3 regions of the Pseudoalteromonas sp. SCSIO 43201 genome follow, and region 2 is predicted to be linked to each of the others. Evidence: predicted binding sites of a transcription regulator. Region 2 holds the regulator's gene; each other region holds the start of a gene.
What was found. Region 2 encodes sigma-54, which starts transcription at its own class of promoters, with help from an activator protein. Its sites were predicted from a motif close to GTTGGCACGNNNNTNGNNT; they were not measured.

Region 1: the regulator sigma-54 is predicted to act here: its motif matches at 5,758-5,776, upstream of J8Z24_RS05720 (LPP20 family lipoprotein).
Region 3: the regulator sigma-54 is predicted to act here: its motif matches at 9,682-9,700, upstream of J8Z24_RS16925 (DUF642 domain-containing protein).

Annotation. Positions count from the first base shown of each region.
Region 1 covers NZ_CP072683.1:1,341,616-1,352,492, reverse strand. The annotation lists gene flgC (flagellar basal body rod protein FlgC) at 1-102, opposite strand, end outside; gene flgB (flagellar basal body rod protein FlgB) at 105-515, opposite strand; gene J8Z24_RS05745 (CheR family methyltransferase) at 1,189-2,022, opposite strand; gene J8Z24_RS05740 (chemotaxis protein CheV) at 2,038-2,970, opposite strand; gene flgA (flagellar basal body P-ring formation chaperone FlgA) at 3,111-3,818, shown strand; gene flgM (flagellar biosynthesis anti-sigma factor FlgM) at 3,891-4,214, shown strand; gene J8Z24_RS05725 (flagellar protein FlgN) at 4,207-4,635, shown strand; gene J8Z24_RS05720 (LPP20 family lipoprotein) at 5,163-5,639, opposite strand; gene J8Z24_RS05715 (flagellar assembly protein T N-terminal domain-containing protein) at 5,832-7,028, shown strand; tRNA gene J8Z24_RS05710 (tRNA-Arg) at 7,371-7,445, opposite strand; gene J8Z24_RS05705 (FlgO family outer membrane protein) at 7,695-8,333, opposite strand; gene J8Z24_RS05700 (FlgO family outer membrane protein) at 8,348-9,001, opposite strand; gene J8Z24_RS05695 (FlgO family outer membrane protein) at 9,016-9,597, opposite strand; gene J8Z24_RS05690 (SPOR domain-containing protein) at 10,002-10,694, opposite strand; gene J8Z24_RS05685 (SdrD B-like domain-containing protein) at 10,695-10,877, opposite strand, start outside.
Region 2 covers NZ_CP072683.1:3,535,745-3,546,621, reverse strand. The annotation lists gene pmbA (metalloprotease PmbA) at 1-957, shown strand, start outside; gene mgtE (magnesium transporter) at 1,011-2,369, opposite strand; gene J8Z24_RS15455 (HPr family phosphocarrier protein) at 2,886-3,158, opposite strand; gene rapZ (RNase adapter RapZ) at 3,148-4,020, opposite strand; gene J8Z24_RS15445 (PTS sugar transporter subunit IIA) at 4,013-4,471, opposite strand; gene hpf (ribosome hibernation promoting factor) at 4,473-4,760, opposite strand; gene J8Z24_RS15435 (RNA polymerase factor sigma-54) at 4,790-6,289, opposite strand; gene lptB (LPS export ABC transporter ATP-binding protein) at 6,336-7,061, opposite strand; gene lptA (lipopolysaccharide transport periplasmic protein LptA) at 7,058-7,612, opposite strand; gene lptC (LPS export ABC transporter periplasmic protein LptC) at 7,602-8,156, opposite strand; gene kdsC (3-deoxy-manno-octulosonate-8-phosphatase KdsC) at 8,153-8,704, opposite strand; gene J8Z24_RS15410 (KpsF/GutQ family sugar-phosphate isomerase) at 8,704-9,675, opposite strand; gene J8Z24_RS15405 (calcium/sodium antiporter) at 9,685-10,644, opposite strand; gene J8Z24_RS15400 (ATP-binding cassette domain-containing protein) at 10,819-10,877, shown strand, end outside.
Region 3 covers NZ_CP072684.1:13,928-24,804, reverse strand. The annotation lists gene J8Z24_RS16965 (efflux RND transporter periplasmic adaptor subunit) at 1-334, opposite strand, end outside; gene J8Z24_RS16960 (sensor domain-containing diguanylate cyclase) at 539-1,459, shown strand; gene J8Z24_RS16955 (alkaline phosphatase D family protein) at 1,603-3,309, shown strand; gene J8Z24_RS16950 (metallophosphoesterase) at 3,336-4,280, opposite strand; gene J8Z24_RS16945 (LysR family transcriptional regulator) at 4,485-5,375, opposite strand; gene J8Z24_RS16940 (MFS transporter) at 5,488-6,678, shown strand; gene J8Z24_RS16935 (substrate-binding domain-containing protein) at 6,939-7,883, shown strand; gene J8Z24_RS16930 (DUF642 domain-containing protein) at 8,144-9,367, shown strand; gene J8Z24_RS16925 (DUF642 domain-containing protein) at 9,733-10,877, shown strand, end outside.

The DNA.
Region 1 (10,877 bases), 1.7 Mb from region 2:
AACGGAGTTTGCATTAGATATATTACTCGCGGTCGTATTCAGGCGCACATTTTGTGCACTCATGCCAGAACCTGCTATATCAAAAACGTTATATAAACTCATCGTTATGCCCCTTGACTACCTAGAGCTTTTTTAAGCCCTTTGAACTTACCAGATAGAAACTGCATACTGGCTTGGTACTCTAATGCGTTTTGTACATACAAGTTTCGTTCCACCTGTATATCAACTGAGTTACCATCACCTGTATCTGCTTGATTTGGCGAACGATATAGCTCAGATGAATTACTCATTTTAGTACCACCACTTAGGTGCTTGGCATCTGTTCTGACCATATCATTGCCGCTTCTTTGCGATGACTTTGCCGCTTTCAAGGCACTCGCAAAATCGATATCTTTCGCTTTATATCCTGGAGTATCTGCATTTGCGATATTGCTTGCTAAAATTTCAGCACGTTGAGAACGAAGTAGCATTGTGTGCTGATGTACACCCAACGCTTTATCGAAACTGATTGCCATTATCTCACTCCAAAAATTTGACTCATTAGGTAAAAGCAATATTCAGGCCAATTAGAAATTTATTTTAAATCCTTACAATTCAAGAGGGTAGTAGCATATCAATAGCAGTTAATATTCTTTGTATCAGTTTACACAGTACAATATAGGGAATTTGTATCGGCATTAAAGGGATGACTTTCACGATTGTGACAATCTCAAGAGTATGCCTATGTGAATAAAATAACGGCAGAGCGTTTAAAGTAACTTGGCGGAGTGGTACTGGTTTGTATAATGCCGACTCAATTTGAAGGAGTAAATCTGATGCGAACTGCGTTAAAAGTGTCTTGTTTATTTAGAGCAACTCAATAGCGAAATTTTTGCCTGCCTACAGAGCGTAGGTACCTCAGCATAAGACGGTTATTGACAAGATTTTCTCGCCTGAAAATAGACCTCTTAATTAAGGTAATTGGTATTAGGGATCACAGCGGCTGGATAATAAGTTATTATTTCGAGCTCAAATTGGTTAAGTGGATTAATATTATCAGTAAGAATTTAGAGTCTAAAAATAGCTCACTAGATGAAAGAGGCTGTTACAGTTAGTGAAGTTGTTGTCAAAGTTTAAGGCACCTGCTGGGTACAGCGTTTTTGTACCGCAATAAATCAACAGGCAAGCTTCCCTGCTGCCATTATTGTGTTAAGCTTTCTTCTGATAAATGATACCAGGATTACACCTGATCATGTTGAAGTCATCGCTTAACCCGGCCATTGACTCTGAGGCTCCCAAAAACAAATACCCATTTGGATTAAGTGATTGCGCAAACTGCGAAATTATTTTTGCCTTCACCTCAGGTGCAAAGTAAATCAGCACGTTGCGACAGAATATCACATCAAACTTTCCCATCAGCGCATAAGAATCAAGTAGGTTCAAATGCCTAAAGCTCACCATTTTGCGGATTGGCTCAACCACCTTTGCCATGCCATTACCACTATCAGTGAAAAATTTCTTTCTGCGCTCTGGGGATAAGCCTCTGGCTAGTGCAAGTGCATCATATTCCGCGTTCTTGCACATATCTAACATAGTGTTAGATATATCAGTGCCTACAATTTGTACACCCATCTTCAGCGAGCCTGGGCTCTTGCTTGTATATTCATTCGCCGACATCGCTATCGAATACGGTTCCTGTCCTGACGAACTGGCAGCAGACCAAATCTTTACCGGTCGCCTTAAGTCTTTAAACTCTGGCAAAATTTTGGTTTTGATTAGCTCAAATGGGTAAGTGTCGCGGAACCAAAGCGTTTCATTTGTGGTCATTGCATCAACCACGGCGGCACGCAGTTGCCGCTCATGTGGACTAAGCGTTTTAACCACTAAAGATGAAAGCGTTTCCACACCGAAACGAGCCATAAGAGGGGCTAACCTACTTTTAACCAAGTATAACTTATTGTCACCCAGCACAATACCGCACTGTTGTTCCAAAAAAGTTCTAAATTGATCGTACTCTTTTTGCTCTAAATGCTTATTTTCCAAGTGCTACCACCAGCTTTAATCACAGTGAACCCATTTTTTAACCGCTGCTGCCAACTCATCAGGGTTAAACTTTGCAATAAAATCATCAGCGCCGACTTTTTCTATCATCGCTTGATTAAATACACCACTCAATGAAGTATGAAGTATTACATGCAATGGCGCTAATTTCGGATCCGCTTTTATTTCTGCTGTTAATGTATAGCCGTCCATTTCAGGCATTTCAACATCAGAAATTAATAATCCAACGCGCTCAGTGACATTATTTTGACAGTCTACTTCTGCTATCTCTCGTAATCTGATTAACGCCTCCTTACCATTTTTAGCCAGCTCGGTTTGAACACCCAGAGGCTCAAGCGCACGTTTTACCTGATTACGAGCCACAGCTGAGTCGTCAGCAATGAATACTATACGTTCACCAAGATCTTTTTGCATCTCACCATCAGATACAATATCGGCACTCACTTCTGTATTGATTGGACAGATCTCATTGAGAATCTTTTCTACATCTAAAATTTCAACTAATTCATTTTCAATTTCAGTTACCGCTGTCAGGTACGAATAACGGCCTGCACCAGACGGTGGCGGCATTATTTTTTCCCAGTTCATGTTGACGATACGCTCAACAGCACTAACTAAAAAGCCCTGAACGGAACGGTTGTACTCAGCAATAACAATAAAACAATTGCGAATATCCTGAATAGGTGGCCCACCTACTGCAAGTGACATGTCTATCACAGAAATAGTTTGACCACGAATATGGGCTACCCCCCTGATTAGAGGGTTTGACTTTGGCATACTCGTGAGTGCTGGGCATTGCAGCACTTCCCGGACTTTAAACACATTGATGCCGAAGCGTTGTCGACCTTGAAGCCGAAAAAGTAATAGCTCGAGACGGTTTTGACCAACCAGTTGTGTTCGTTGGTTAACCGAGTCTAAAATACCTGCCATTTCAATCTCCTACTGTATAAACCGCTAATCGGAACGATCTTTGCTTCGACTCTGATATGGTTTACCACCCTTGATTAGGTGCAGTTATTAAAGCAGAATCTTTATACCTTGTTTCACCCCATAAGCATAGTCGAAACATCATGAGTTTGTTAAAAAAAACCCGTTACATTCAACTTTTTTGTTTGTTCGCTCATTTTATAAGCATAGGATATGGCCACTGTCAGCAATATGACAACAAAGCCTTGGAACAAACTGCTGTCGATTTTGTTGCTCCACAGGTAGAACTTGACCCTGATAGCCAACTATCAATATTTGCTATACCACTTGACTCAAGAATCCCCACTAGAGTGTGTCAAGCACCACTGGTACACAGCACAGCAGCGACACCACCATTTAATACCCAAGTTACTGTTCAAATAAAATGTGATGATTTACAAGGGTGGACACAGTATGTGCATGTGCGCATTGAACACTTGTTTCCAGTGTTAGTTAGCGCGACCATGCTAGAAAAAGGTAGAGTGATAACGGAAGATGACATTAAAGTCGAAATGCAGCCTAAACGGTTTCGCCGAGTTTCATATATAGAAGACCAAACCTTATTAATTGGTAGTCGCAGTAAAAGAAACATCCGTGAAGGGCAAGCATTTACACAGTCACATATTTGTATGGTTTGCAAAGGCGACAATGTAACTATTTTTGCCAAATCAGGGGGGCTTGTTATTAAAACTCAAGGTGAGGCAATGCAAGATGGCAACAGGGGTGAACTAATTACTGTGAAAAATACTCGCTCAGGCAAAACCTTACGTGCTAGAGTAATAGAAGTGGAAACAGTAGAGGTGAATTTATGAAAAATTTGCTAAAGTAATACTGTTTCGCGCCGATATTATGGCTGAGAGTATAATATTATTGGGTCTATAATCATGGTCAATCAAGTTAACGGTCAAAATCAGTCCTCCACCGTTGCAAACAACGTTAAACAGCAAAAAGCTGAATTGCAACGAAATGAGGCCAGTGCTACAGCGGCTAAAGCGCCCGCTACCCCAAAAGCTGCGGCAGATTCCGTCAGTCTAACACCACAAGCACAGCAATTAAAAACAGTGAATGAAAAGGCACAGCAGTCTTCAGGCTTCGATGACAAGAAAGTCGAAGAGCTGAAAAAAGCGATAGCTGAAGGCAAATACCAAGTTGATGCCGAAAAACTGGCGAAGAACATAGCTGCATTTGAGTTTGAAATATATGGATAATTTGGTTCGGCTTTGCCACCACAAACTTTGTGAACAAATTGTAACGCTAGAAGCGATGACCCAGCTTCTGGCGCGTGAGCTTGATGAACTAGCCTCTCGCCGTGGCGACCACCTCAAAGAGGTTGCACGGGAAAAACTCTCTTATATATCCAAACTTCAAAAGCTCGATAAGGAGCTAGCGCAGACAGACCCTAAAGTATTTCAGCACGCTGAGATAGTGCCCTTGGTGAGTAAAGTACGCGCGTTACTTGCCGAATGTCAGACCAAAAATGAAGTTAACGCCAAAACAGCTCATCAAGCCAACGTCAGCACAAGAGAGCTAAAGAGTATTTTAATTGGTGCACCAACATCCGTCACTTATGGTCAAGATGGCAACGTCAAGAGCAGTGATGGTGAACTGGTAAGGAACCTTAAAGCTTAATTGGCACTTTTTACCTAAACACGCCTTATGCTCTAATTTAACGTCGCCCCGCTCCTATAAAGAGTTGCACTCCGTATTATTAGAACCTTGTCCATGTTCTAATAAAAACAGTAAAGCACTTGGCTATAGGTAGTTAACCCGAACTTCAAACAATTAATTCGTTTCTAGCGGCTAGTTTTAGCGCTAGCTGTACGCTGAGTTCACTTTCAATAGTCAGCGATTGGTGCGTAAATTTATACCAATTTTCTTAATTAAGTAGTCTATTTTGAGGCAAGCAAATCTTGTCGATAACTAGGCGAAAATTTCTTATTTAGTTGTTCTAAATAAGAAATTTTTAAAGCTGTTAGCGTCAAATTGGTATTACCTTGCCTTCAAGACGTAGGGACCTTAGCGAGAGCAGGACACGGAAGCGATGCGTTTGCCTAGAACCCTCTGGCTAGACAAGAGAAATATTAAGTTGTGCGTTAGCAGCAACGAGTTAGAACATCCCTTATCCAAACCTCAGGGTAGTTACACGCAAATTTATGCTATTTGAAGCTATACGACACTTTTTTAATCTTTTGCGGCTTAACTTGCGTGATGTATAGATCATACACCCGCTTCATATCCAGCTCGAGTTCGGTAGCGTATGTATCTCCCACTGCGTAACTCTTCAGCACTTTTGCCCCTCTCACTAACCCATTTACTTGGCTTTTTAAGCCATCATTTTGTGCTATGGCACCTTTGACAGTCGTAGTTGATGTTAACTTTTGACCGTACAACTGTTCGGCAAGCTCTCGATATGCTTCTAGCTTTGAAACTTTAATCGCCATTAACTGTTTTTCACCAGCAGTATTTCCAGGCTGGGCACTTAACGGCGCATACCCAACAGCACGTAGCACTGGGAAAGTATCAGGCTGGACTGTCTCATATTCAATATGCTTATCGATCATGCTTGAACAACCGCCAAGCAAAACCAGAGCACAAACCATAATCCAAGCATTATTAGGACTGATGATACGCATTTTGCTTCTCTCCACTATGTATCGATGTGCTACTACTGCCCTGATACAATTCTTATTACCATCTGCTAGCATGGTAATAGTAGCAATCATTGATATGAATAATTCACTGATAAGTATTATGCACGAATCTTGCCACAATTTGGCATAGGTATTGCTGTTGTAATAAGTAGTCTTAACACTGAGTATCTGAGTATGAAAACGCAATTCGCACTGAGCCTTTCATTTATATGTATGGTATTCCACATTCCATCTCACGCAGAATGGTTTGAGGTGACTGGGGTGGCTGATATAAAAAATGGCGACCATCAGAAAGCAAAAAAGCAGGCTGTTAATGATGCCATCACCCAAGCACTACTTTTTTCTGGTGCAACCGTAAGCAGTGTGCAAACCGTCACCGACGGTGTGCTTACGCAAGATCAGTTGAAAATACGCGCTAATGGTGAAATTCAGGGTGCTAATGTAATTGCAGAATCAAGAGTGGGTGATGCTTGGCAAGTAACACTACATATCGATATCACCCCACAACAAAGTCAATGCTCTACCAGTGCATACAATAAGCAAATTGCAATAACACAAAGTCAACTCAAAAATAAGCATCAAGCTACTTTGGGTCAAATTTTTGACATTAACAAGATTGTCAGCGAGCGCCTTTATCATACCCTATCAGATCAGAATCAAAGCGTTGAACCGGTGCCCTATTTTGCTCAAAAAATAGATGTAAATCGATTTTTTAGTCAACGATTCGATTACAACGAGCAGTTAATCGAAACAGTAACAGCAAACACAAATAGTCAGTATGTATTACTTAGTCAAATTTCAGATATTTCTAGCGTCAACAAACTCAACAACGACCTTGCATTTTGGCAAAGCGATAAGTATCTAAGGAGCTTTAAAATAGAGTTTATACTGTTTGATGCTCTTTCTCATGAAAAGGTCTGGCAACAAAGGTACGGTACTCAAGGAGTATGGCCTTTTAAAAAGACCAAATTAGTTGATGTATATAGTGAACAGTTTTGGCAAACTGATTATGCGGCTGAAATTCAAACTGTGTTGAACCAAGTCAGCGTCGATCTGAACTCGGCCATCGCCTGCTTACCCACCCATGGTAAAATACTGCATATTGATGACGAGCAAGTTGTGATTAACTTAGGCCGTATGCATGGGCTGGAAGAGGGTCAAGTGTTGAGCATTGCACATAGCAGCCCCCTTACTGACGCTGGTGGTAATGTCTTTATGCGTCAAGTTAAAACGTTGAATAAATTGCAAGTCATCCAAGTCAACGCCCAGACAGCTATTGCTGTAAACCAAGAACAGCGACCGCTTAACAATGTTCAAATTAATGATTTAGTTGAAATTCACATAGAGAAAGACGACCTGTTTGCCCTGTGATACCAATTTTTCAATTACGTGATGTACCTCCGGACAGGAAAGTAATATCAGTGATCTTAATTAAGTGGTTTATGTTAAGACAAGAGAAGCTTGTCGGTAGCCAAGAGAGTTTTTGCTATTTAGTTGCTTTAAATAAGAAATTCTTAACGCTGTTAGCGTCAGATTTACTCCTTCTAATTGAGCAAGTTTTAAGTCAAATTGGTATTATTCTGCCATAAGATATTGTTAACTCAATTAGGGTCAGATTTACCCCTTTAAATTGAGCATGTCATCCTTTTGGTTCAGACACAGAGCGGACGATAACGAGTGGAGAAAATTGTAACAGATAAGCCACTATTGAGATGGCGTCCCCAGTAGGAATCGAACCTACATCTAAGCCTTAGGAGGGCCTTGTTTTATCCATTAAACTATGGGGACAGCGAAGACTGTGGCGCAAAATGTACCAGCAAAATTCCACTGACTGAAACTTAGTATACTGATTTTTATGAACTTTTAAAGAGTAAAATCATGCAATTATGATGCACTGCTCGATAACACCTAATTTTTAATTATCACGCTTCTAGCCACACTTCAATAAACACAATCTATAATCGTATGCAATGAATAAGCTTAATTACAATGCCTTCATCTGAAGGCATTAATAATCGGAAGCTAAAAGCGGTACACCTATCTTGATGCCGTAGCCCCACCATCTAAAATAAAGTAAGGGATCGTGACTGCCGTTGTCGCTATCACTAAGTTTGTTGAAAATTCAAGAAGTCGCGCATTAACTTCTACCCCACGGGGGCGATAAATCATGGTACCAGACAGAATATGACTTGGTGCTTTGACGCTCTTTAATCTTTGCGCTTCCCGTGAAAATACTAAGTCACCACTTGGCGCTACCTCTATTTTTCCCAGTGCTTTAAAGTCCAGAGCTTGATAGCCTAATTTTTGCATCTGATGAATGAGAGATTCAGCAATTTGATTACCCAGTTGATTGGTGTCACGCAAAGACTGATTGAAATTCACAAAGCTTGCCACAGCTATCGATTCAGGTTTTTGCCCCAGAATGGTGTCTGATAATTCCAACGCAATTTGACTCGCATAGTTTGCGACAGCTTTACGATGACGATAGCTAATAAAACCCATGTCTTGTGTTACTGGCGACAGGGTCGCGTCATCATTTGACTGTTCTTCCATCAGCGCATACAAAAGCTCCATATCACTGGGCTTGGTTTCAATCGGTGCAGGAGATTGCTCTTGTGTCATTTTGCACCCACCTAGCAGTGCCAATGTGGTTGCAAAAAGTACTACATTTTTCATGTTCTGCCTCCAAATTAATTGGCTTGCTCTAAGCGAATACCATCATATGAAGCACCATCTTGCAGCGCATTTACCACACTTTGTGGTAAAAACCCTTGGGCAGAACCGACAACACTCTTACTTCTCAAACCAACAACCCTGGCGTTTACCATTACCCCACCTTGGTGATTAACTAGCGTGCCACCAAGTACATATAAAAATGGATGATCATCTGATAATTCAAGAAAGTCTCTGCTAAAGATAAAATCCCCTTCAGGTGTTACGCGAATGTAATCTGTCGTTTTAAAATCAACAACAGGGATCCCAAAAGCATGTAATTCGTGAATAAAACTCTCAGCTAACTGATTACCGAGAAGCGACCCTTTATCGAACTCTTTGTCTAAGAATACAAAACTAGTTACCGCGACAGGCGTCTTTTCATTTACATGCTTCAGGTTCGTGACCATATCTTGCATGATACTTTGGACATAATGGGTCACATTCTTCCCAGCCATTTGCTGAGATATAGAAAACTGCTTTAATCCATTTGGATTACTCTGAAACATGGACGATTGTTCAAAGCCATTTCTCACTGGCTCCGTTTGTGCTGTATCTACAGCGAAAAAGTTACTCTGAGTACAGCCAACCATCAATGAAAGAGGCAAAGCCAGACTACATATTTTTTTCATTACACTCATCTCCATTAATATTGACTGCGTATGATAAGACCATCTCGAGACGTGGCTCTCTCAGAGCCCCATAATGCCGATTTAGGAATACTAAGCGATGCCGCGGATAGAGCCCGACTGTGAAGTGTTTCTACAAGCCTAGCATTGACCAAATAGCTGTCACGGCTCTCAACTATCGTACCAACTACAACCAGGTCAATTTTCTGACGTTGATTTATCGCTTTTAACTCTCTGCTTAACATACTATCGGCAGAGTCACTCAAAGATAAAGCGCTTCTTAATCTGTACTCAACAACATCAGCTCCCATTTGGCTCAAATGGGTTATTAATGACTCTTGTAGCGCCACACCAAGTCCACTTCCTTGCCCCACTATGACGTCATTTAATTGGTTTGCCCTAAAAAAGCTAGTCACTGCTACTGTTGAGTTCGGTTTGAAAGGTCGCACATATTGCCCAAGTTCAGCCGCTAGTTGTGCACCAAAGCCATCAAAATCTGGTAATATTTCTCGCTGCTGGGTTAGTTCTCTTTTGCCTACTTGCTCACTGCTCGTGCACGCGGTAAGCCAAAATACAAAAATGAATACAAGATATTTCATTGTCGTCAGCCATCGTTGATCTTACTTACGATTAAGCAAAAATCGCGCCACATGGACGGCGCGATTTTACGAACTGTAGGAATAATTAATACCAATTTTCTTAATTAAGTGGTCTATGTTGAGGTGAGAAAATCTTGTCGATAACACCGCTTCCGCGTCCTGTTCACGCCGAGATACCTACGTCCTGTAGGCAAGGCAAAAATTTTGCTATTTAGCTGTTCTAAATAAGAAATTTTTAACGCTGTTAGCGTCAGACTTACTCCTTCAAATTGGTATAAGGATGCTGGTTGTTCATTATCGTTGGTATTTCACATAAGCTTTGTTATCGCAATTGGAACCAGCGCTTGTTTCTGGTTTTCGTGGACAAGAAAGTGGCAACTAATTACCGGCTCATTTTCAGTGACTCAAAGACGAGAAAGTTTTTCTCCACCAAATGCAGTAACAAAACATGCTCGACGATGCTGTTTAAATTTGTCGCACGCATCCAGTGCTGCCGCTTTGTTCTCGAAGGCTCCCCACTTAACTCGGTATCGCGTAACGCCTTTACCATCAACTGTCTCAATCGAAAAAGTTTCTTTGCTCTTTATCAATTCAGGGAGGGTTTGTTCTAGTGTCGACGTCAACTCTAATACTTGTGTTTTGCCGTTTAACGAAGCTAGCTGAACGGCATATTTGTATTCTACTTTTTGACTATTTGTATCAATTGAGTCGTCCACACTAACCGGTTGAGCTTGTGTTTTTATTGGTTGATAACTATTTTGTGTGATGACTTCTTCTACTGCTGCCTGAGACTCGTTGGCTTGTGTAATCAAAGGAGTCTGTTTTTTAGTGGTAGTTACTTGAGCCGGTTTTGTATTTGACACGTAACCGGACAGCGCTTGAATGAGTTTTTGCAAATCTTTTTCCGCATCCAATAGCCTAGCAATTGCTACTTTATCCTCTTGCCACTGGGCAATGGCCTCTTGCATCTGCTGATATTCTTCCACTGTAATCTTTGCATAATTAACTGTTGTTTCTTCTGGCTTTGTACTCTGACACCCAGATAGAAGTGCGAGCACGCATATTATGCTGGTGATGGAAAATACTGGTTTTATCATTTAGTGTACTACCTCTAATGCTTTAACATCACAATTAATACCCTGTTCGAGCACCTGCGAACATAATGCTGTCAAGTCTTGTTTTGGATCTGAGCTAAATGCTACCCCAAGCAGATAGTGCGCTTGATCTTGAACATAAAATGGTTGGATTGATTCTATAGCCATCAATCGTGGTTTGATAAG
Region 2 (10,877 bases):
TCTCCGGATGAAGCCATAGAGCAGTGTATCGCGGCGGAAAAAGCAGCGCTTGACTACGACCCCAGAATAGTTAACTCGGATGGTGCGAGTTTATCCAGTCACCAAGGGATCCGAGTGTATGGTAATAGTCATGGACTGATCGCGGGCTTTCCACGAACAAGACACAGTTTAAGCACTATGGTAATAGGGAAAGAAGCAGAGCAAATGCAAAGAGACTCTGCGTTTACGCTTTCCCGCGTACATACTGAGCTTAAATCTGCTAATGCTGTTGGACTTGAAGCGGCTCAGTCGACGTTAGCGAAGCTAGGTAGTCAAAAGCTATCTACACGCAAAGTGCCTGTGATTTTCCGCGCTGATATTGCCAATAGCTTATTTGGACACTTAGTGTCAGCCATTGGTGGTGGCGCTTTGTATCGAAAATCAAGTTTCTTAATGGACTCTTTAGATACTCAAATTTTTAATACTTGTGTCAATATCGAAGAGAAGCCTCATTTGCTGCAAGGGTTAGCATCAAGCCCATTTGATAGTGAAGGAGTGAAAACAATAGATCGTGAAATTATCACAGACGGTGTACTGAATACTTACTTATTGGCAAGTTATGCGGCGCGCAGGATGAATATGCAAGCTACAGGGCATGCTGGTGGTATACATAATTGGCTAGTAAAACCTACCCATGATGACTTGAGCGCTTTACTGGCGACTATGGGCACAGGTTTACTGGTAACCGAGTTGATGGGACAGGGGGTCAATACGGTAACTGGTGACTACTCAAGAGGTGCAGCAGGGTTTTGGGTAGAAAATGGTGTGATACAGTATCCTGTCAGTGAAATCACGATTGCAGGTAATCTAAAAGACATGTTTGCCAACATTGAAGGGTTAGGTGGTGATATCGAATGTCGAGGCGCGGTACAAACTGGTTCGGTGCTACTCAATAGCATGCAGATTGCAGGAGAATAACACTGCACCCTATTAAGTAATGCTGGCGGTATTGCCAGCATTATCTGTCATTGTTAAACGAGCAGCCAAGTTGCAGTGCCAAGGAATGCAAAAATTCCGACAATATCAGTGACTGTTGTTAGCACCACACTTCCTGCTAGAGCAGGGTCGATATTCATTTTTTTCAGCATAATTGGGATACTTGCACCAGCAATACCCGCTGCGACTAAATTCATAAACATAGCGAAGGCGATGACTGCACCGAGTGTGAAATCCCACTGCCACACTGCAATGACACCCGCGATTAACAACGACCATAGCAACCCATTTAACGCACCAATGGCCAGCTCTTTACCCATTAAAAACTTCTGGTTGGTTTGATTGATATGACCAAGGGCTATACCACGAATAACCAGTGTTAACGTTTGACTACCTGCAACCCCACCCATACTTGGTACGATGCCATTTAGTACTGCAAGGATTGGCAAAATATCTAAAGTACCTTCGAAAAAGCTGGCGACGAATGCTGCCATTAACGCTGTAAGCAAGTTTATGCCCAGCCAAATTGAACGGCGCTTGCTACTTTTAAGAACAGGAGCAAAGGTGTCTTCCTCGTCCTCAAGACCGGCCATACTTAATAGACTGTGCTCGGCATCTTCACGAATAACATCGACCACATCATCAATGGTAACACGGCCGAGAAGGTGGGCATTATCGTCAACGACAGGAGCTGAAATCCAGTTATGACGCTCAAACAGTTGTGCAACCTCAGATTCATCCATGGAGATAGGAATGGTTTCCTTATCTTCATCCATCAACTCGCGAACAATACTATCTGGTGAATTAGTGAGTAAAATATTGACAGGTAGCGTGCCTAAAAAGCAGTTATCTTTATCCACGACATACAGCTCATCAGTACCATCAGGTAGCTCACCTTTGAGGCGAAGGTACCTAAATACCACTTCCAAAGTGACATCTGGCCGTATAGTGACCGTATCTGTGCTCATCAGAGCGCCAGCGGAGTTCTCCTTGTAGGATAATGCCTGTGTAGCACGCTCTCTATCCTGTGTATCCATCGCACCGATAACATCCTGATAAACGGTATCAGGAAGGCTACGAAGGACATCACCTAAGTCATCATCATCCATGTCTTCGGTTGCAGCTGCGATAAGCTCAGGTTCCATCTGAGCGATGATCCCCAGCCTTACATCCTCAGACAGTTCCTCGAGCACATCCCCTTGAATATCTGGGTCAACAAGTTGCCAGAGCATAGAGCGAACTTTATGAGGTGATGACTCTAGCAGGAGTGCGGTATCACAAGGAGCGGTTTCTGCTAGCATACGCCTTACTTGAACAAACTGACCACTGTTTAAGGCTTTGGTAACCTTTTGAAGTTGCTCCAGTGTATAGTCTTGTTCAAATACTTCAGGCATACGCGTCCTTTTTGATAATGTTGACAGTAAATGATAGTGTTTTGCTCGCCCCAACATGCTGTAATGTATTCAGAAACCATGTCTTGTAAAAATGTGACACAATATATTTCCGTGGGTGGGCTGCCGGTTTATTCTAGCTTTATTTATTATAAATGAATTACCACCTCAACCGACTCAAAACTGGGATATACCATACTAGCTTCGTTTAGCCTCATGTATCGAAATAATCAACCTCAGCTTAGGAGCATTAATTTATTCTAAATAAGAGTTTTTTAACGCAGTTACTAGCGTCAGGCTTACCCCTTCAAATTGAGCAAGTATTAAGACAGTTGGTATCACGCCCTTCTAGCAGCCAGTTTTAGCGCTAACAGCCACTACAGTGTAACGCAGTTTTCTTTGTTCTACCAAGGTTTACAGGCGAGTAGGCGAGACTTATTTAATTGAATTTGCGTATCGAAGTGTAGCACATGTTATATGAATTGGTGCTGACACAATACCTGTTACGGTTGTGGGGAGTTATTCTGATTCATTGAACTTATTATGGATCAGCATACCGATAGCATCCAGTGCGGGCTGCGCATCAGGGCCGCTACACACAACTTTAACTTCTTTACCTCGGCTGCTCTCCAGAAGTAGCAGTGCCAGAACGCTATCCGCTGACGCGCTTTTATCGCCCTGATATAAAGTCACCTCTGCATCAAACTGAACGGCAAGCTGAGCCAGTTCAGTCGCTGCTCGAGCATGTAATCCAAGCTTATTTTGGATTAAAAATGTATCTTCACACATTATTCTCTTGCTCACGATGGCGGATTTTTACGTTAGAGTGTGTTTTTGCAAAGCGCTCACCAATCGTTTGTGCTAAATAAACAGAGCGGTGCTGGCCACCAGTACAGCCTATAGCTATGGTTAAGTAGCTACGGTTGTTTCGTTCAAGGTGTGGCAACCAAGTTTGGACAAACGTTTGAATTTGCCAAGTAAATTTCTGCACTATGCTATGACTTGAGAGATAGTCTTTTACCGGCTGATCTAGCCCCGTTAATGGCTTTAGCTCTGGTTCCCAGTGCGGGTTTGGTAAAAAACGCGCATCAAATACGTAATCTGCTTGTTTTGGAATACCGTGCTTGAAGCCAAAAGACTCAAAGGTAATGATAAGTTGTTTATTTTTCTGACCTAAAATCTTTTCACGAATATCTTCTGCCAGTTGGTGCACGCTAAGGCTGGTAGTATCAATTAAGAAGTCAGCTCTAGTCGTCAATACATCTAACAGCTCACGCTCTTTTTTAATTGCAACGTCTAAAGGCAGGTTGTGTATTGATAATGGATGCAAACGGCGCGTTTCTGAAAAACGTTTAATGAGCGTCTGATCATCGCTGTCTAGATAAAACAGGATTGGTTTAGCAAAACCTGGTAAGTACTCGAGTATATCGTTGAACTCATCTTGTTCTTTGGGGAGGTTGCGGACATCGATACTAACAGCAACTTTGTTGTAGTTGTCAGAAACACTACGAACTAAAGAGGGGAGTAAATTAACCGGAATATTGTCGACACAATAGTAGCCTAAATCTTCTAATACTCGAAGTGCTACAGACTTACCAGAACCAGAACGGCCACTGATAATGATAAGCTCGAGTCCTTTTTCTTCATCACTCATCAAATTCACCTTGGATCACTGCATATAACTCATCGTCATTTTTCGCTTGCCTGAGCATTTTGCAAAATGACTTATTTTTGAGTGTATCAGCAATCGCAGCTAAGGTCTTTAAGTGTTGTTGATTATCTCCTTCAGGTACGATGAATGCGACAAAAATATCGACAGGCTGTTTGTCGATCGCCTCAAACGGGATCCCTTGTTCGCTTACCAAGACCATCGCCAGTATTTTATCAATACCTTCAAGTCGCCCATGAGGAATTGCGATCCCTTTACCTATACCTGTACTTCCCAGCTTTTCTCGTGCCATAAGGGCATCTAAGATAGTGTGCTGGCTGGTATCAGGGATTTGGCTATGCGCTAATTCGCTAATGTACTCGAGAATACGTTTTTTGCTACTAAAAAGGACCGCAGCTTTGCTACAGTCCTTATTCACTAATTCACTTAATTTCATTTTAGTGTCGAGTGAGCTTCTCTTTGTGTTTAATTACTTGACGGTCTAGTTTGTCAATCAGGCCATCAATTGCTGCATACATGTCTTGATGCTCTGTTGATGCAAATAGCTCGCCGCCATTTACGTGCAATGTTGCTTCTGCTTTTTGAACTAGTTTTTCGACATCAAGGATCACATGAACGTTATTGATATGATCAAAGTGCCTCTCAAGCTTCGCAAACTTGTTGGTGACATAATCTCTTAAAGAGTCAGTGATTTCTACATGGCGACCAGTTAAATTTAGTTGCATAAGCATTTTTCCTTCTTGTGTTTAACGTCTTATATCAAGCTTTTACGCTGATTTGACGGTGGAATGGCTAGGGATTCACGATATTTTGCAATCGTGCGTCTCGCTACCTTAATTCCTTGTTCAGCTAAAATATCTGCAATTTTGCTATCACTTAATGGTTTAGCAGTGTTTTCCGCAGCTATTAGCTTTTTGATGAGTGCTCGTATTGCTGTTGAGGAGCACTCACCTCCATTTTCGGTACTGACATGGCTTGAGAAGAAATACTTCAGCTCAAATATGCCCCTTGGTGTGTGCATGTACTTTTGGGTGGTGACACGAGAAATCGTAGATTCGTGCATATCAACCATCTCTGCGACATCGTTTAACACCATAGGTCTCATCGCTTCGGGGCCATGTTCAAAGAATGCCTGTTGTTGTTGCACAATGCAATTGGTAACTTTCAATAAAGTGTCATTGCGACTTTCTAAGCTCTTAATAAACCACTTTGCTTCTTGAAGGTGTGAGCGAATAAACTGGCTATCAGTACTCGATTTAGCAGTTCTCGACATCGCAGCGTAGTGGTCATTTACTCTAATCTTAGGCATCGCATCAGGGTTTAGCTCTACAACCCAGCGGCCTTTCACTTTTTTTACCGACACATCTGGAATAACGTATTCTGGTTCTTCATGAATAATACTCGCAGCTGGCTTAGGGTTAAGACTGTGGATCAGCGTCATAACTTCTTTTAGCTCAGCTTCTTTTAAGCGTGTTTTTTTCGCTAAGGTACGGTAATCACGGCTCGCAAGTAAATCAATGTGCTCGGTCAGGATCATCTTGGTTTCGGTGATCCACGGTGTGTCAGGTGCAAATTGATTTAACTGAATACATAAACATTCTTGCAAACTTCGTGCAGCAATACCGACAGGGTCAAACAACTGGATACGTTTAAGTACGGCTTCGACTTCATCCAACTCTACCGGCTCTTCACTGTTTTCATCATTGATACTTTCTAAAATATCTTCACAGGAAAGCGTTAAAATGCCAGACAGATCTACCGCTTCGATGATGGCAATAGCAATGGCTCTATCTGTTGGGCTAAATGGCGTAAGTTCTAACTGCCACATTAGGTAGTCGTGTAGTGATTCGGAAGTCTCTCCCTGGTAGACGTTATCATCATCAGGTAAAGGAGCTGCGCTTGATGCTGGTGCAGCACTCATATATTCATCCCAAGTCACATCCATGGCAAGATCATCACTAACCGTTTCTTTGCTCATGGCGGTATCTGAGTCCATTTCATACTCGCTGACAGGCGCTTCATCTGAGCTTTGCTGACTATCGTCCGTATTATTTTTATCTTGGCTGTGTTGTTCAGTACTTTCTGCGTCTGCGGTATCGCTTTCTTCCACTTCCAATAGTGGGTTGCTGTCCAACGCTTCTTGTATTTCTTGCTGTAGATCCAACGTACTAAGCTGCAACAGGCGTATGGCTTGTTGCAGTTGTGGAGTCATTGTAAGTTGCTGCCCCATGCGCAGCTGTAATGATTGCCTCATGTATCTCTAACAATCCCTTTTAACAGTTATTAATACTACGTCTTAACTATAGCTTGAATTGTTCGCCTAGGTAGACATCTCTTACGGTTTGATCCGCTAAAACATGTTCTGGCGTACCAGCGGCGATTAATTCACCGTGTGAAACGATGTAGGCTTTTTCACATACGTCCAGCGTTTCTCTTACATTGTGGTCGGTGATCAGTACACCGATCCCACGATTTTTAAGGTGCTCAATGATTGTCTTTATATCTAACACTGAAATTGGATCAACGCCAGCAAAAGGTTCATCTAACAAGATAAACTTAGGATTAGCGGCTAAAGCACGAGCAATTTCTACCCGTCTTCTCTCTCCTCCAGATAATGCCATCCCTTGAGAATCACGGATGTGTTGGATATTAAATTCATCCAACAACTCATTAAGCTGAGCTTCTCTTTCAACTTTAGACAAATCTTTGCGGGTTTCCAAAATAGCCATGAGGTTTTGATATACCGTTAGCTTCCTAAATATGGATGACTCTTGAGGTAAATATCCAATCCCTAGGCGTGCGCGACTGTGCATCGGGAGTAGGGTGATATCCTCATCATCGATTTGTATAAAGCCTTTGTCACTTGGTACTAAGCCCACAATCATATAAAAAGTAGTGGTTTTCCCCGCACCATTAGGGCCAAGTAAACCAACGATGCTACCTGCTTCGACACTCAGTCCTACATTTTTGACAACTTGGCGACCTTTATAACTTTTTGCCAAGCCTGTTGCTTTGAGCTCGCTCATGAATTGTTACCTTTTTCCTGTGGATCTTCACTTTTTTCCACGCTGGTGTCAGATTTCTTTTCAACAGGAACCAGAATTGTTCTAACCCGAGAGTCGCCCTGTTCAGAGCGCTCGGCACTAATGAGTTGCTTTTCGATATGATAAGTAATGACTTGTGCACTACTTTTTTGACCCGCTTGCGATATTTCAGCATTGCCAGTAAGTACTAATTTTAATTCGGCAACATCATAGCGAATTTCATTAGCCGCTGCGCGTAAGGTTGTACCATCTGCCTGAGCTTCTTCAAAAACCGCAGGGTTGCCAGTAGCAATTAGTAGCTGCTTATTTGAACCAAGCTCAGCGCGGCGGTGCACTTCCAAACGATCAGCATTGATTTTTCTTGTGCCATGAATAATGACAACGTTTTGCTCGAAAATGCCTATGTTACTTTGCAGTTGAGCTTGCTGACGGCCAGCATCGATAATGACTTCATTTTGCTCTGCAGCAGCTGCGAAAGTGGAACTTGCGAGCAAGCCGACGAAAACTAATTTGTTAATTATTTTACTGGTCATAATAAATTGTCTTTGTATGGTTGATGAGCTCAATCAGCTGTTTTTGCAAGTCTGCATGTAGGCCTTTACCGGTAATTTTAAGGCTAGGGCCTGTGATAATGACGGGGTGTTCTGATTTCATCAACTTTTGTTTAATTTCAACCCTGACATTGTCGGCATTGATAGTACTGATCATTGCGTCTGGTGTGAGGTTTTTTGCTAAAACATCCCCTTCTAAAATCAGGGTGTTGTTCTCGTATAATGTGGCTTCCAATGCGCTTATCTGCCAATTTTGCTCACCGTTATATAATGTAAAAATGGGTTTTGCAAAGTGGCTAAAACCAAGGTCTTGATAAAGTTCCATTTTATCAGCAGTCACATGGTAGTTTAGTAAGCCATTTTCACTGTAGGTAGTCTGCTCTAATGCGGTCGCCACATAATCGGGTTTAGCAAGTGGTTCATCGTCACTTTTCTTGTTGATTTCTGATGCGTTAAACATCGGCGACCACAGCCAAATCATCAGCGCACTAAAAGTAATGAGCAGAATGACACGAAGCACAGTCATGTACTTGACCCTGTAGTGGTAAGAGGGTGGTTTTGGCTGAGCATGAGCAGATCTGTTAACTCTCTGACGGCGCCAAAGCCTCCCGGCATCAAAGTGGTATAGTGGGCAATGCGTTTTATCAGCGGATGTGCATCATTCACGGCGACAGCAAAGCCAACTTGCTCCATCACTGGCAGATCAGGGCCATCATCGCCAATATAGGCAATGTCTGCATCCTTCAGATTAAGCTGCGTTTTTAGTGCTTCATATGCCACTAGCTTGTTTTCTTGACCTTGGTAAATATGCGTTACATTTAAACTAGTCATGCGTTGCTGAACTATTTGTGAATGTCTACCTGTGATGACCGCAACCTCAATACCGCAGTTTACTAGCGCTTTGATACCGAAGCCGTCTTTGGTATTGAATGCCTTTAATTCTTCACCGTTGTTACCTAGATAAATGCGTCCGTCAGAGAATACACCGTCAATATCGCAAATTAAGAGTTTAATTTGAGTTGCTTTTTGCCAAGCATCTGTTGAGATATCTTGATAAAGGTCACTAAACTGCATCATAGCACTCCCGCTCTAAGTAAATCTTGGGTATTCAATGCACCCACAGGGACATTATTCTCGTCAACCACAATTAGTCCATTGATGCGTTTATTTTCCATAATATTTAGCACCTCAGCAGCGAGCATATCGGCGCGTGCGGTGGTACTTTTTGCGGTCATAACTTGTGTGATTGGCGTTGTGTGTATGTCTACTTTTTGTTCTATGATACGGCGCAAGTCACCGTCTGTAAAAATACCTTGCAATTGTGTCTGCTCGTCGACAATCGCTGTCATTCCAAGACTTTTTGCAGACATTTCGAAAAGGGCTTCTTTGACGGTACAGTTGCTACTGACCATAGGAATGGCACTGTCTTTGTGCATGATGTCAGCGACTGTGAGTAATAGTCGTTTGCCTAAACTTCCTCCCGGGTGAGAAAGCGCGAAATCATCGGCAGTAAATCCTCTGGCTTCAAGTAGAGCAACTGCTAATGCGTCTCCCATAACCAGCGTTGCTGTGGTACTTGCTGTGGGCGCTAATCCTAGTGGGCACGCCTCTTTTGACACTTTAACGCAAAGGTGAACACTAGCGTTGCGAGCCATGGTTGAGCTTGGGTTGCCTGTCATAGAGATCACAGGTGCACCTAAACGTTTAATTATCGGTAAGATTGAGATAACTTCTTGGGTTTCACCTGAATTTGATATCATCAAAACCACATCATCTTTGGTGATCATACCTAAATCGCCATGACTAGCCTCACCTGGGTGCACGAAAAAAGCAGGGCTTCCTGTGCTGGCGAGTGTAGCGGCAATTTTATTTCCAATATGACCTGACTTACCCATACCAATAACAATAATTCGACCTTGGCAATTAAACATTATTTTACAAGCTTGCTCAAACTGTTGATCGACAAACTGCTGCACTTCCTCTATTGCTGCAAGCTCAGTAGCAAACACTTGATTAGCAGATTCAATAAATGGGGTCGTTGTCACGTGTATTCCTTAAATGATGTAGTAAATATATCCGATAAAGCAGGCGAGTAACAAACCACCTTCAAAGCGGTTGATACGACGTTTACCAGTAATGCTTAAGCTCATAATAAGTAGCAATAGTGTTGCACCAAGCATAATAAATATATCACGAGCCGCGATATTGGTATCTAATACGGAGGGATTGATGATCCCCGCAATAGACAGTACCGCAAGGATATTAAAAATATTCGAACCAATGATATTACCTAGCGCTAAGTCGTCTTCATTTTTTAATACGCCAGCTACACAGGCTGCGAGTTCAGGTAAACTGGTTCCTACCGCGATGATAGTTAACCCAATCAATAAGTCGCTCATCCCAAAGTACTTTGCAATATCAACAGCTGCACCCACCAGATAATCGGCGCTAACGGGGAGCAAAATCATACCAACAACAAGCCAAAAAATAGCTTTTTGTGTGGGGACATTATCCGGCACCTCTTCACACGCTTCACTAACGAAAGGATCGTCATTGCTGTTGCCGCTGCGTTTGGTAATGATAATTAAGGTAAGGAGAAATGCTGCGAAGCCAATAAGCAGTAATATACCTTCAACAAAACTGAAGTTATTGTCACTGACAATATACCAAGCTCCCAAGGAAACAATGATAAGAAGTGGCATTTCTCGACGTAAAATTCCTGAGCCAACCGAAAGTGGCCGGAGTAAGGCGGTGATCCCAAGGACTAATAATATATTGGCAATGTTAGAACCTACGGCGTTACCAACGGCTGTGTCTGTTTTATCTGCAAGAGCGGCCTGTGCAGCAACCATCATTTCGGGGGCTGAAGAGCCCATGGCGACAATGGTTAAGCCAACAATTAATGTTGGTACACCAAAGTTTCGAGCTAAAGCTGCTGCGCCAAAAACGAAGCGGTCGGCACTCCAAACCAGTGCAATAAAGCCAAGAATGAGAATAACAAACGATAAAACCATGAACCTCTAGCCAATAGGATTAAAATTTCGTTAGATACTACCAAATGCGCCTTGGAAAGTATAAGCAAACCGTCACATTTAACGACTTACAAAATTTTACCAAAACGATTTTCCATCTTGTTTGAAAAAAAAGTATCATACTCCGATGAATATAGTCTTGATCTGGAGAGCGACTTGTCGCAATCAATTGTAGAAATCAAGGATGTAACCTTTTCCAGGGGTGAAAGGATCAT
Region 3 (10,877 bases), on a different replicon from region 2:
CTGCTCGAGTTACTTGCGCAGCAAGGCTGGCCACGTCAGCTAAAAAAGTACGGTCATCAAGCTCAAAAAGAACCTCACCTTTTTCAACAGTATCACCTTCTTTAAAATTTACCGTTCGAACAACGCCAGTTACGCGGGCGCGTAACGCGACCTCATTGGGAGAAGAAAGACGCGTTGTATAAGTGTGCCAATCGGCAACATTTATCTGTGGTGTGGCAGCTACATCGATAGGTTGTAACTGTGGAGCGTTAGTTATCGCTTGCTCTGATCCACCGCATGCGCTGAGTAAGAGTAAAGCAGAAATGAGTGTGACAAGTCTGGTTGGTTTGAACATAGTGCCTCCTGTGTATATGACGCACACTATACGTTTCATTTGTTGCGTTAAATACAGGTAATTGGGAAAATAATTGGTGCCAAATTAGAATCAATAAATGTTGATTGATGTGTATTCCAAAATAAGAGAGCGCTTTATCTGAGATAGAAGATAAATTAAATAAATTGTTTTACAGTATGGAAAAGCCAAGGGAGAACCATTATTTTGAGCGAAAACCATTTAGAAATGACACTGATTGAAGCGCTGAACAAAAGTGAAGATGCAGTAGCGATAGTGAGCCAACAGAATGTGATAACCTTTTGTAATGATACGATGGCAACATTGCTTGGTAAGCACAACAAGTCGTTAATTGGCAATACAATAGAGGCGCTATTTTCATCTGATCAGGGGAGTGTTTTTGAGGACAGAATTGACGGCGATGAATTGGCTGACTGGTTTTTAAGTCTGAAGGGCAACCAAGATCAGGGCGCTACCGAGTTGGAGATTGATACCCTGACTGGCGTGTTTTTTAGTGTAAAGTGCCTCCCGTTAAGTTCCCATGCTTACCTCATATACGGTAAAGATATTACCGCGATTAAGGTGCTTGAGAGTGAACGAGCGCATTTGCAAAACGAGCTCGACTTTGTGTCTCAGATCGATCCGATGACACGGGTTGCTAGTCGCAGACAACTTAGTGAAAAGCTTGATGGTCAAATTAAGTTATATGAGCGCTACCGAGTTCCTTTTAGTCTAATTATTACCGATATTGATTATTTTAGAACAATTAATGAGCAATATGGTTATGCCGCAGGTGATAGGGTACTTGTTGAATTTAGTTCCCTACTTAATGGAATGTTAAGAGAAACCGACATAATAGCGCGGATCAATGGTACTGAGTTTGCCCTGTTATTGCCCAATACTGCTCTTGAAGGTGCCTCATTGTTGGCGACTCGTGCTAAAAATCTTATTGTGCAGCAAGCCTTTGAGGTGGCTTGTGATAAAAACATCGCGCTTACTAGTTCGTTCGGGGTAGTGGAGTTTTGCGGTCTTCAAAGCTCGGTAGAAGCAATGATCCACCGCGCTGAGGAAGCGCTGAGCGAGGCAAAACGTCAAGGACGAGGTAGTGTGGTTGCCATGGAGCAATAAACAGATAAGACCAGTCCTAAAACTGTCATAATGCCCCATTAAGCTTGTCAGTTCAAAAAGTTAGTCAGTGCATCTTTGTTATCTATTTATATAAGAAGGTGAATAGGGCCTAAGGTGCACTGTGTAGTTAAGGAACGAGAATAATGGCAAGTTTTACCCGTCGAGATTTTATCAAAAGTGCACTGATTGGCATTGGGGCAGCAACCGTGAGTGTTTCGCTAACCGGATGTGGCAGTAGTGGTAGTAAGGATATAGCAAGCAATGATTTTACCGTGGCGTTTGACCATGGTGTTGCCAGTGGCGACCCGTTATCAGATAAAGTTATCCTATGGACTCGCGTAACGCCGCAAGGCAATCCAAGTAGTGTTGCACTCACTTTGCAAGTTTCTGAATCTCAGGATTTTGGGGTGCTGTTACAAAGCCATCAGCTAGTGGCACAGGCGAAAAACGATTATACGGTGAAGGTCGATCTTAGTGATCTAAGCGCAAATAGCCAATACTTTTACCGCTTTGTGACCACAGAAACCCATTCACCAATCGGTAGATGCAAAACCTTACCTGTTAATGACGTAAACCAAGTTAAATTGGCGGTTATGTCTTGTGCAAATTATCCTGCTGGGTACTTTCATGTTTACGCAGAAGCTGCAAAGCGTAATGACCTAGACGCTGTATTGCATTTAGGTGATTATATTTACGAATATGGTATGGGCGGCTACGCGACTGATAATGCGATGCAAATGGGCAGAGGGTTAGAGTCCGATAATGCAGAAGAAATCATTTCGTTAGATGATTATCGTTTGAGGTACGCAAAGTATCGTACTGATCCTGGTTTACAAGCACTCCATGCTAATACGCCTTTTATTGCAGTGTGGGATGACCATGAAGTTTGTAACGACTCCTATTTAGATGGCGCTGAAAATCATAATGAAGGTGAGGGAGAATACTCTGACCGTAAGCTTGCTGCCCTACAAGCGTATTATGAGTGGATGCCAGTACGCCCCATGGTCAAAGGGCAATTAGAAAGTTTGTATCGAAAGTTTGAATTTGGTGATTTACTATCACTCTATATGCTAGACACACGCCACGAAAGTCGAGCAAAATCTTTAGATTACCAAAACTATGTTGACCCCTTAAGCGGTCAACTTGATATAACTGGATTTCAAGCTGATCTCACTGCACCGACGCAACAACTGTTAGGCCTCGAACAGCTTACGTGGTTAACCGATAATATGAAAACTTCATCTGCCAAATGGCAAGTGCTGGGACAGCAGGTATTAATGACCAAAATGATGATCCCTGCTGAGTTACTCATGTCATTAGCAAACCCTTCTGCGCAGATGTCAGCACAACTATCTGAGCTTGCGCAAATAAAAACACGATTATTAGCGGGCGATCCGACCCTAACAGTCCAAGAAAAAGCACGAGTAGATTTTACTGCACCGTACAACCTTGATGCGTGGGATGGCTACCCGATTGAGCGTGAAGTTATTTTACAGACAGCAAAAGCCGCTAATAAAAACCTAGTCGTTGTTGCGGGTGACACACATAATGCGTGGTCAGGTAAATTATGTAATACCAAGGGAGAGGTTTGCGGCTATGAATATGCAACGGCCTCGGTGAGCTCTCCTGGTCTTGAGCACTATTTGCAATTGAGCGATGAGCAGGCGTTACAGTTTGCTGAGGTATTAACATTGTTAGTAGATGACCTTGAATATGCCAATATTCATCAGCGCGGTTACTTAACACTTAATATCAGCAAAGAGAAAATAGAAAGTGAGTGGGTCTTTGTAGACACTGTGCAGCAAGAGCAGTTTGAAAGCCATAGTAAGCAACAAGAGCTGTTATTATAACCTTAGACTCATACAGTAAAGGGGCTTTACAGCCCCTTACATTTGGCAACCTTTGCCTTTGAGTGTAATGCCGAAACCGAAAACGGCTTATTTTTGTCGTCAGTAACAGTGATTTTTGCAATATCTAAAAACTGAAAATCTCCCGGTGCATTGAGCCGCCACAGGTTGTTTGCAAGCTTAGTAAAGCAAAATTCACCGGTATCGCCATGGATCAGCAATAGTGGATAGCTAAGCCTTGCTGCATATTGTGCAAATGTTTCGCGATATAGTTGATAGCCATCGCACTTGGCTTTGGTTGTTTTGTTACAGTGTCCAGAGTATTTTTGTGACTGATATAGGTCGGCTTGCATGAATATAACCGCCGCTTTACGCGTTGAAGATAGCAAGCTATTCAGCCATTTTATATTTTCTTCATCACGACTTTGGGATGCTTTGTACGCCACTTTTTTATTTGAAAGTAAAATCTGCCTACGGCCGTTATTGGTACCAGGGATATGCAAGGTTAAAAACTGTACATCATCAACTACCCATGCCTGATTTTCTGGTAGAGTGAGTTGGCGCTTAAATTGTGGCAAATGAGGGCTTTGGACTGCAAAGTTATCGCGAATAAAGTTCAGCCTTTCTAGCTCATCATATCTTGGCGAGAGTGTTTCACGATCGCAGTCTGTCCAATCATTGTCCCCAGGTGTGTAGACAAAGGGTTTGCTACTCACATTAGAAATCAGAGCATAATTGCTGCGCAGTAATTCATTCGTGCATGAAAGCGAGCCAGACTTCATATCACCAACATGGACGATAAAGTCATGCTCAGTCGCATTCGCTAACTTATGTAACACCCCTGTTGATGTCAGCATTTCATGGTCTACCTGTGTGTATGGCATATCGCCAAAAGCTAAAAAGGAAGTTGCTGAAGCATGAAATGTGCAAATCAGAAAAGTAAGTACGATAGTAAATGAGAATATTTGTGACACGATAATGCTCCTTGGATTGAGCTAGGCATCATACACTATCTCTGTGACAGAATTAGTCTCTACAATAGGGATTTTGAGCGATAGGCTTTCATGGCTCGCGGTTGTATTTTCAACACATAGCGAGCTGTGATTGTAGATTAAAATGAAACACATTGATTGATCTATAGTGTACATACTGAATTTGTAACTTGTTTAATTTGATAATCAAAGTTGCAGTCTAGGGGTAATGTAATCTAAAAATGCAGAAACCCTCGATGAGACGGCACTATTTTGATAGTAAACAGCTTGCACTGTTTCTCGTCTATTAGGTGAAACAATGCGCTCGTGAAATACCTCAACCAGTTTACCTGAACGTATATCGTCACAGACCATAAAGTGAGATAAAAGTGCGATACCGTGGCCAGCAATACAAAGTTGTCGCACAGTTTCGCCACTCGACGCACTTATGGAAAACTTTAGTTGTTGTGGTGTGTGTAGTGGCCAATGATTGAGATGCGGCGCATCAGTAAAGCCAATTAAGCGATGATCAGCAAGTTCAAGAGGCTCATTCTTTGGGTTTTCAAGCTTTTCAAGATAGTCAGGGCTTGCGACTAGATGTAATTTACTGCGCCCTAATAGGCGAGCATGGAGGTTAGAGTCAGGTAAATCGCCAATTCTAATTGCAATATCAGTTTTGTATTCCAGCAAATTAATAATGCTATCATGACTGGTAATTTCAAGATTAATTGCAGGAAAAGCATTATTAAAGCCTTTAAGTAAAGGGGTAAGCTGGTGGAGCACAAATGGACTGGCAGCATCTACTCTTAGCCTCCCTGCAGGGGAAAATCGCAGAAGCCGCAACGCTTCTTCTCCTTGGGCAAGCGTATTCAGCGCTTGGCGCGCATAGTTCAAAAATAGTGTTCCTTCTTCAGTTAACTCGATACGCCGCGTGGTACGATTTAATAACGTTACATTCAATGACTTTTCTAAGCGGGTTACAGCTCTAGATACTTTTGCAACTTGTTGATCCATCAAATTGGCAGCGGATGAGAAGCTTCCTGTATCTACCACACTAACGAAAGCGTCGAGATCTTCTGATTTTGAATTCACAGCCATTGGGTTACCTTTTCAATTTTGACAAAAGTATTTTGTCATTTTTACTGTTTTTGGCAAATAAAACTTCACGCACACTACAGCAACTATTTAATCTTGGCACAAAAGGTACACTATGCCGTTTGCTTTACTCGCACTGACCCTCAGTGCATTCGCTATTGGAACCACTGAATTTGTCATCGTTGGGTTAGTCCCAACCATTTCTGCTGATTTGAACGTGTCTTTGCCCAGCGCAGGTTTATTAGTGAGCCTTTACGCGATTGGCGTAGCGATAGGCGCTCCACTATTAACTGCGCTTACAAACACATGGGAGAGAAAGCGGTTGCTTATCAGTTTAATGGTGCTGTTTATTCTCGGTAACCTTATCGCTTGGCAAGCTCCAAGTTATGAAAGGTTAGTTATTGCTCGTGTTCTAACTGGGCTTGCACATGGGGTGTTTTTCTCTATTGGTGCGACAATTGCAGCTAGTTTAGTGGCCAAAGAAAGCGCTGCTAGCGCAATTGCTATTATGTTTACAGGCCTGACCGTTGCTTTAGTCACCGGGGTGCCGTTAGGTACATGGGTAGGGCAAATATTTGGCTGGCGGGCGACGTTCTTGATTGTGGCTGGGCTTGGTTTTATCGCGCTCGTTGGTTGCGTATTGCTTATTCCTAAAAATCTTGAAAAAGCGCCTGCCGCAAGGTTTTCAGAGCAAGTAAAAGTGCTTGCACAGCCTAGGCTACTCCTTGTGTTTTTAATCACAATATTGGGGTATGGTGGCACGTTTACCGCTTTTACCTATCTGGCTCCCATATTACAACAACAAGCTGGGTTTAGTTCTACTGCGGTAAGTCTTGTCATGCTAGTGTATGGCGTTTCTGTTGCGGTCGGGAATATTTATGGTGGTAAACTAGCTGATAAAAAGGGTGCTGTCAGTGCGCTTACCATTATTTTTACCATGCTTAGCCTGGTGTTGTTGGCGCTTACCTTCACTATGCAGTCCAAAGTCGGTGTGATAATAACGGTCGTATTATGGGGAGCTTTTGCCTTTGGTAACGTGCCTGGGTTACAGGTCTACGTTGTGCAATTGGCACAGCAGGTTTCTCCTAAGGCGGTTGATGTCGCGTCAGGTTTTAATATTGCGGCATTTAACATAGGGATCGCACTTGGATCTATTCTTGGGGGGCAGATTGTTGACAGCATGTCACTACAAGATACCGCTTGGGTAGGTGCACTGATAAGCATGATGGCGTTGATAGCAACCCGCTATAGCGGGCATTTGGATAGTAAACCCAAAGACAGAGAGTTTACGAACGCCAATAATTAAAATAAACCTGCAATGCTTAGCGTCCTGTGAATTGTTCGTTATTGAAGTACTTCTAGATGAGTAGGGCGACTAGCCTAGGCATTGCATTAATTGTTCATCCTGTTGCTTGTTTTATATGCCGGTTTATTGAGGGTTGCGTTGTCTAAAATATCGGTTATGCTTGCTGTAGAGATTAAAAATAGTCCACTCGAAACATGCAGTTAACTCATAAAGTACAGCGTTTTATTGTAATGGCAATAGGCTTGATAAGCCTATTAGTTATGAGCCAGAACGCGTACGCCAGCATAACCATTGCTGTCGTTGGTAAGACTAAAAACGACAGCTTTTATGAGCAATCTTTCAAAGGCTGTGTTCATTTTGCACGTCGTCATGTTGGCTTGAGATGTATTTACGATGGTGCTGATGATTATCAGGACTTTAGAACACAAAGCTTAGTGATAAATGACTTATTATCGCAAAAAGTAGATGGGTTATTAATTTCCACGACTGATTCTGACTTCTTGGTTTCGCGTTCACTGAAAAAAGCAAAGCAGCTTAATATACCAGTAATAACCTTTGATTCAGATTTACTGGAAGCACATAAAAGTTATCGCCTCGCATATGTAGGTACCGATAATTTTTCGTTCGGTGTTGCGTTAGGTGAGGCCGCCAAAGCATTTAAGTCTAGCGAGCCACAACAAATCTGCATACAAACAGGGCACCACTCAACACCAAACCTAGATAAGCGAATGAACGGTGTCAGGTATGCACTATCTGAGCACTCAAGTATAGAGCCACTTAAAGGCGAGCATGGCTGGATTGAGTTTGAGCGCTGCCCACTATATACGATGGGCAAGCGTGACGATGCTCTTAGCCAACTATTGGCACTAGTTCAGTATGAGAAACCGCCTATTTTTTTAGCGGTAGCAGGTTTTGCTCAGTTTCATCCAAAATATATAACGAAGTTGACTCCGTACAGGGAAAAAGTGATTAGCGAAAAAGCCGTAATTATTTCGGCTGATACTGAAGAAATACAGTTGAGAGCCTTAGAAAACCGCTTGTCCACAATAAACATTGGTCAAAATCCGTTTGAAATGGGTCGCAAGGGAGCTGAGCTGCTGTATCACGCCATTAAATTGGGAGAAATGCCATCACAAGACAGCTACTATTTAGACTTTCATTATTGTAACCAAGAAAATACACGAAGCTGCACGGTAAATTACTAAAGACCCCCTTTCTATGTTTAACAACCCCCGAGTTTAATGTACGCATGCTTTGAAATGGTAGTGTCACTTTCAATCGCACCCATAACACTCTAGTTAAAAAGTATTGTTTTTTATGAGTGGAAATGGATTAAATAAATGAATAAGTCTGGTTTTTTGATTGCTCATTGACCATGGAGTAGAAAAATACGACAATGGTAGTATGTTGTTTTGATTTTTGTAAACATTTAATTTACAAATTCGGCTTGTGGTTTGGAGTAGGTATGAAATTAAGCGTTATTGCAGGTGCGATGTTGTTAGCAGTTGGGTCAGCCAATGCTGCTGATAATTTAGTCATCAATGGTTCATTTGAAACATCAGGTAGTATTTCTGGCAATTGGGCTTTGTTTAATGACTTACAGGGCTGGAGTCGAGACGGAGCAAGGTTCGAGATCCAAAAGCAAAGTCTTGGTATCATTAACCCACAAGACGGGGATCAGTATTTAGAGCTTGATTCAACGGCTAATTACACGATTTATCAAGACATACCGACTACAGCTGGTAGAAAATACAAAGTGAGCTTTTATTACTCGGCTCGTGTTGTAGATAATAGCTCAACAAATCTTGCACGCGCTTGGTTTGGCGAAAATACGCTGGCAACAATGAATGCGACGACACGAGGATGGTCAAAATACGAGTTTACTGTAGAGGCGACATCAAGCTCAACACAACTCAAATTTCAAGGAGTTGGTACTTCTGATTCTTATGGTGCATTACTCGACAACGTTGTTGTGACAGAAGAAGTACAGACACCAGCACCAACGACGGGTTGTAAAGTGGGTGTTTATGGCATAAACAACTTCGGCGAACAAAGCAATAGTTATGTTTATCACTTTGATATCAGTGGTGGTACGTATTCATACGTAGAAGGCGTTGATAACACTGCCTCTAACATCGCGGCGCACAACGGTGAGCTATATTTTATGGAGCAGACTAACGGTACGACCAAAGCTTCATCACTGTGGAAAGTTTCGCTAGATAGCGCCGAGCAAACGCTCGCAGCCAATACCGTTTCTTGGCCGATTTACCGCTCAGCGGTTACCCCAGATGGTACAAAGCTCCTTTCAAGCAGTAAAACGTACTTGTACGAGTTTGACTTACAAAGTGGTGCAAAAACGGTACTAGGCAAATTAAGCTATGCAGGTGATGACTTCTCACATGGCGATATTGCATACTCAGCTGACACGAATCTAATTTATGTGTTAACAGGCAAAGCCTTGTATGTGCTTGACAAAGGAGCCATGACGTTAGACTTAGTGGGTGAGCATGGCGTAAATTGGGCTTCGGGTCTTGCAGTGAGTAGCGATGGCACATTATATGTATCAGGGCGTAACAAAGGTGAGGATGCAAAACTTTATACGCTAGATGCCAATACAGGCGAAGCGACTTATGTCATGGACGCACCGGAGCATATTAACGATTTAACCTATGTCGCTAATTGCCAATAACCATTAATGCAGCAGCGTTAAAATAAAGGCGAGGGGAGTCCCTCGCTTTTTTGTTTTTACGTCAGAGCAGTAACCGATACGACACACCTACTAAAAGAATGTTGATCTATTACGTTTTATTCTCTTGCCGGTATGAATAACTTTGCTCCATTGGTCTATTCAATATTGATATAGGATGTGCATGCGCTAAAAAACCACTTTTCGTAAAATGAAAATCCGTAATTGCATTCTGCAAATAAACATGAAACTTCAAGAGAAAAGATACAAATAAATAGCATAAGCTTTTGATAAATATTAAGTTATTTATTGTTTGTGTTGGCATGTATTGTGCAGTCAACATACAGGTACTTTAACGGAGATTTATTATGAGAACAGCTCTATTATACTCAGCGCTAATTATTTTACCCTTTGCCACAATAGGCTCGCCAAACTTAGTTAGTAATGGGTCGTTTGAAAATAACTCGGTGTTGACAGGAACTTGGGGGTTAGTGGACGAGATTGACGGATGGACGATAGCTGGTGCTCAGCTAGAAATTCAAAAATCAACCATTAGTTTTATAAACTCGCAAGATGGCAGTAACCACGTTGAGCTCGACTCGACGGGCAACTATACCATCTACCAAGATCTTGCGACGACTGCTGGTAACAAATACAAAGTAAGTTTTTATTATTCAGCAAGGGTTGAAGGAGATAATTCGACAAACCGTGCCAGAGTATGGTTTGGAGATACAACTTTAACTACTATGAATGCCAACACATTAGGGTGGCAGAAGTTTGAATATACGGTCGTTGCATCAAGTGAGGTTACTCAACTAAGGTTTCAAGGAATGGGTCGTTCAGACTCTTTAGGTGCGTTACTCGACAACGTTGTTGTGACAGAAGAAGTACAGACACCAGCACCAACGACGGGTTGTAAAGTAGGTGTTTATGGGATAAACAACTTCGGCGAACAAAGCAATAGTTATGTTTATCACTTTGATATCAGTGGTGGTACATATTCATACGTAGAAGGCGTTGATAACACTGCCTCTAACATCGCGGCGCACAACGGTGAGCTATATTTTATGGAGCAGACTAACGGTACGACCAAAGCTTCATCACTGTGGAAAGTTTCGCTAGATAGCGCCGAGCAAACGCTCGCAGCCAATACCGTTTCTTGGCCGATTTACCGCTCAGCGGTTACCCCAGATGGTACAAAGCTCCTTTCAAGCAGTAAAACGTACTTGTACGAGTTTGACTTACAAAGTGGTGCAAAAACGGTACTAGGCAAATTAAGCTATGCAGGTGATGACTTCTCACATGGCGATATTGCATACTCAGCTGACACGAATCTAATTTATGTGTTAACAGGCAAAGCCTTGTATGTGCTTGACAAAGGAGCCATGACGTTAGACTTAGTGGGTGAGCATGGCGTAAATTGGGCTTCGGGTCTTGCAGTGAGTAGCGATGGCACATTATATGTATCAGGGCGTAACAAAGGTGAGGATGCAAAACTTTATACGCTAGATGC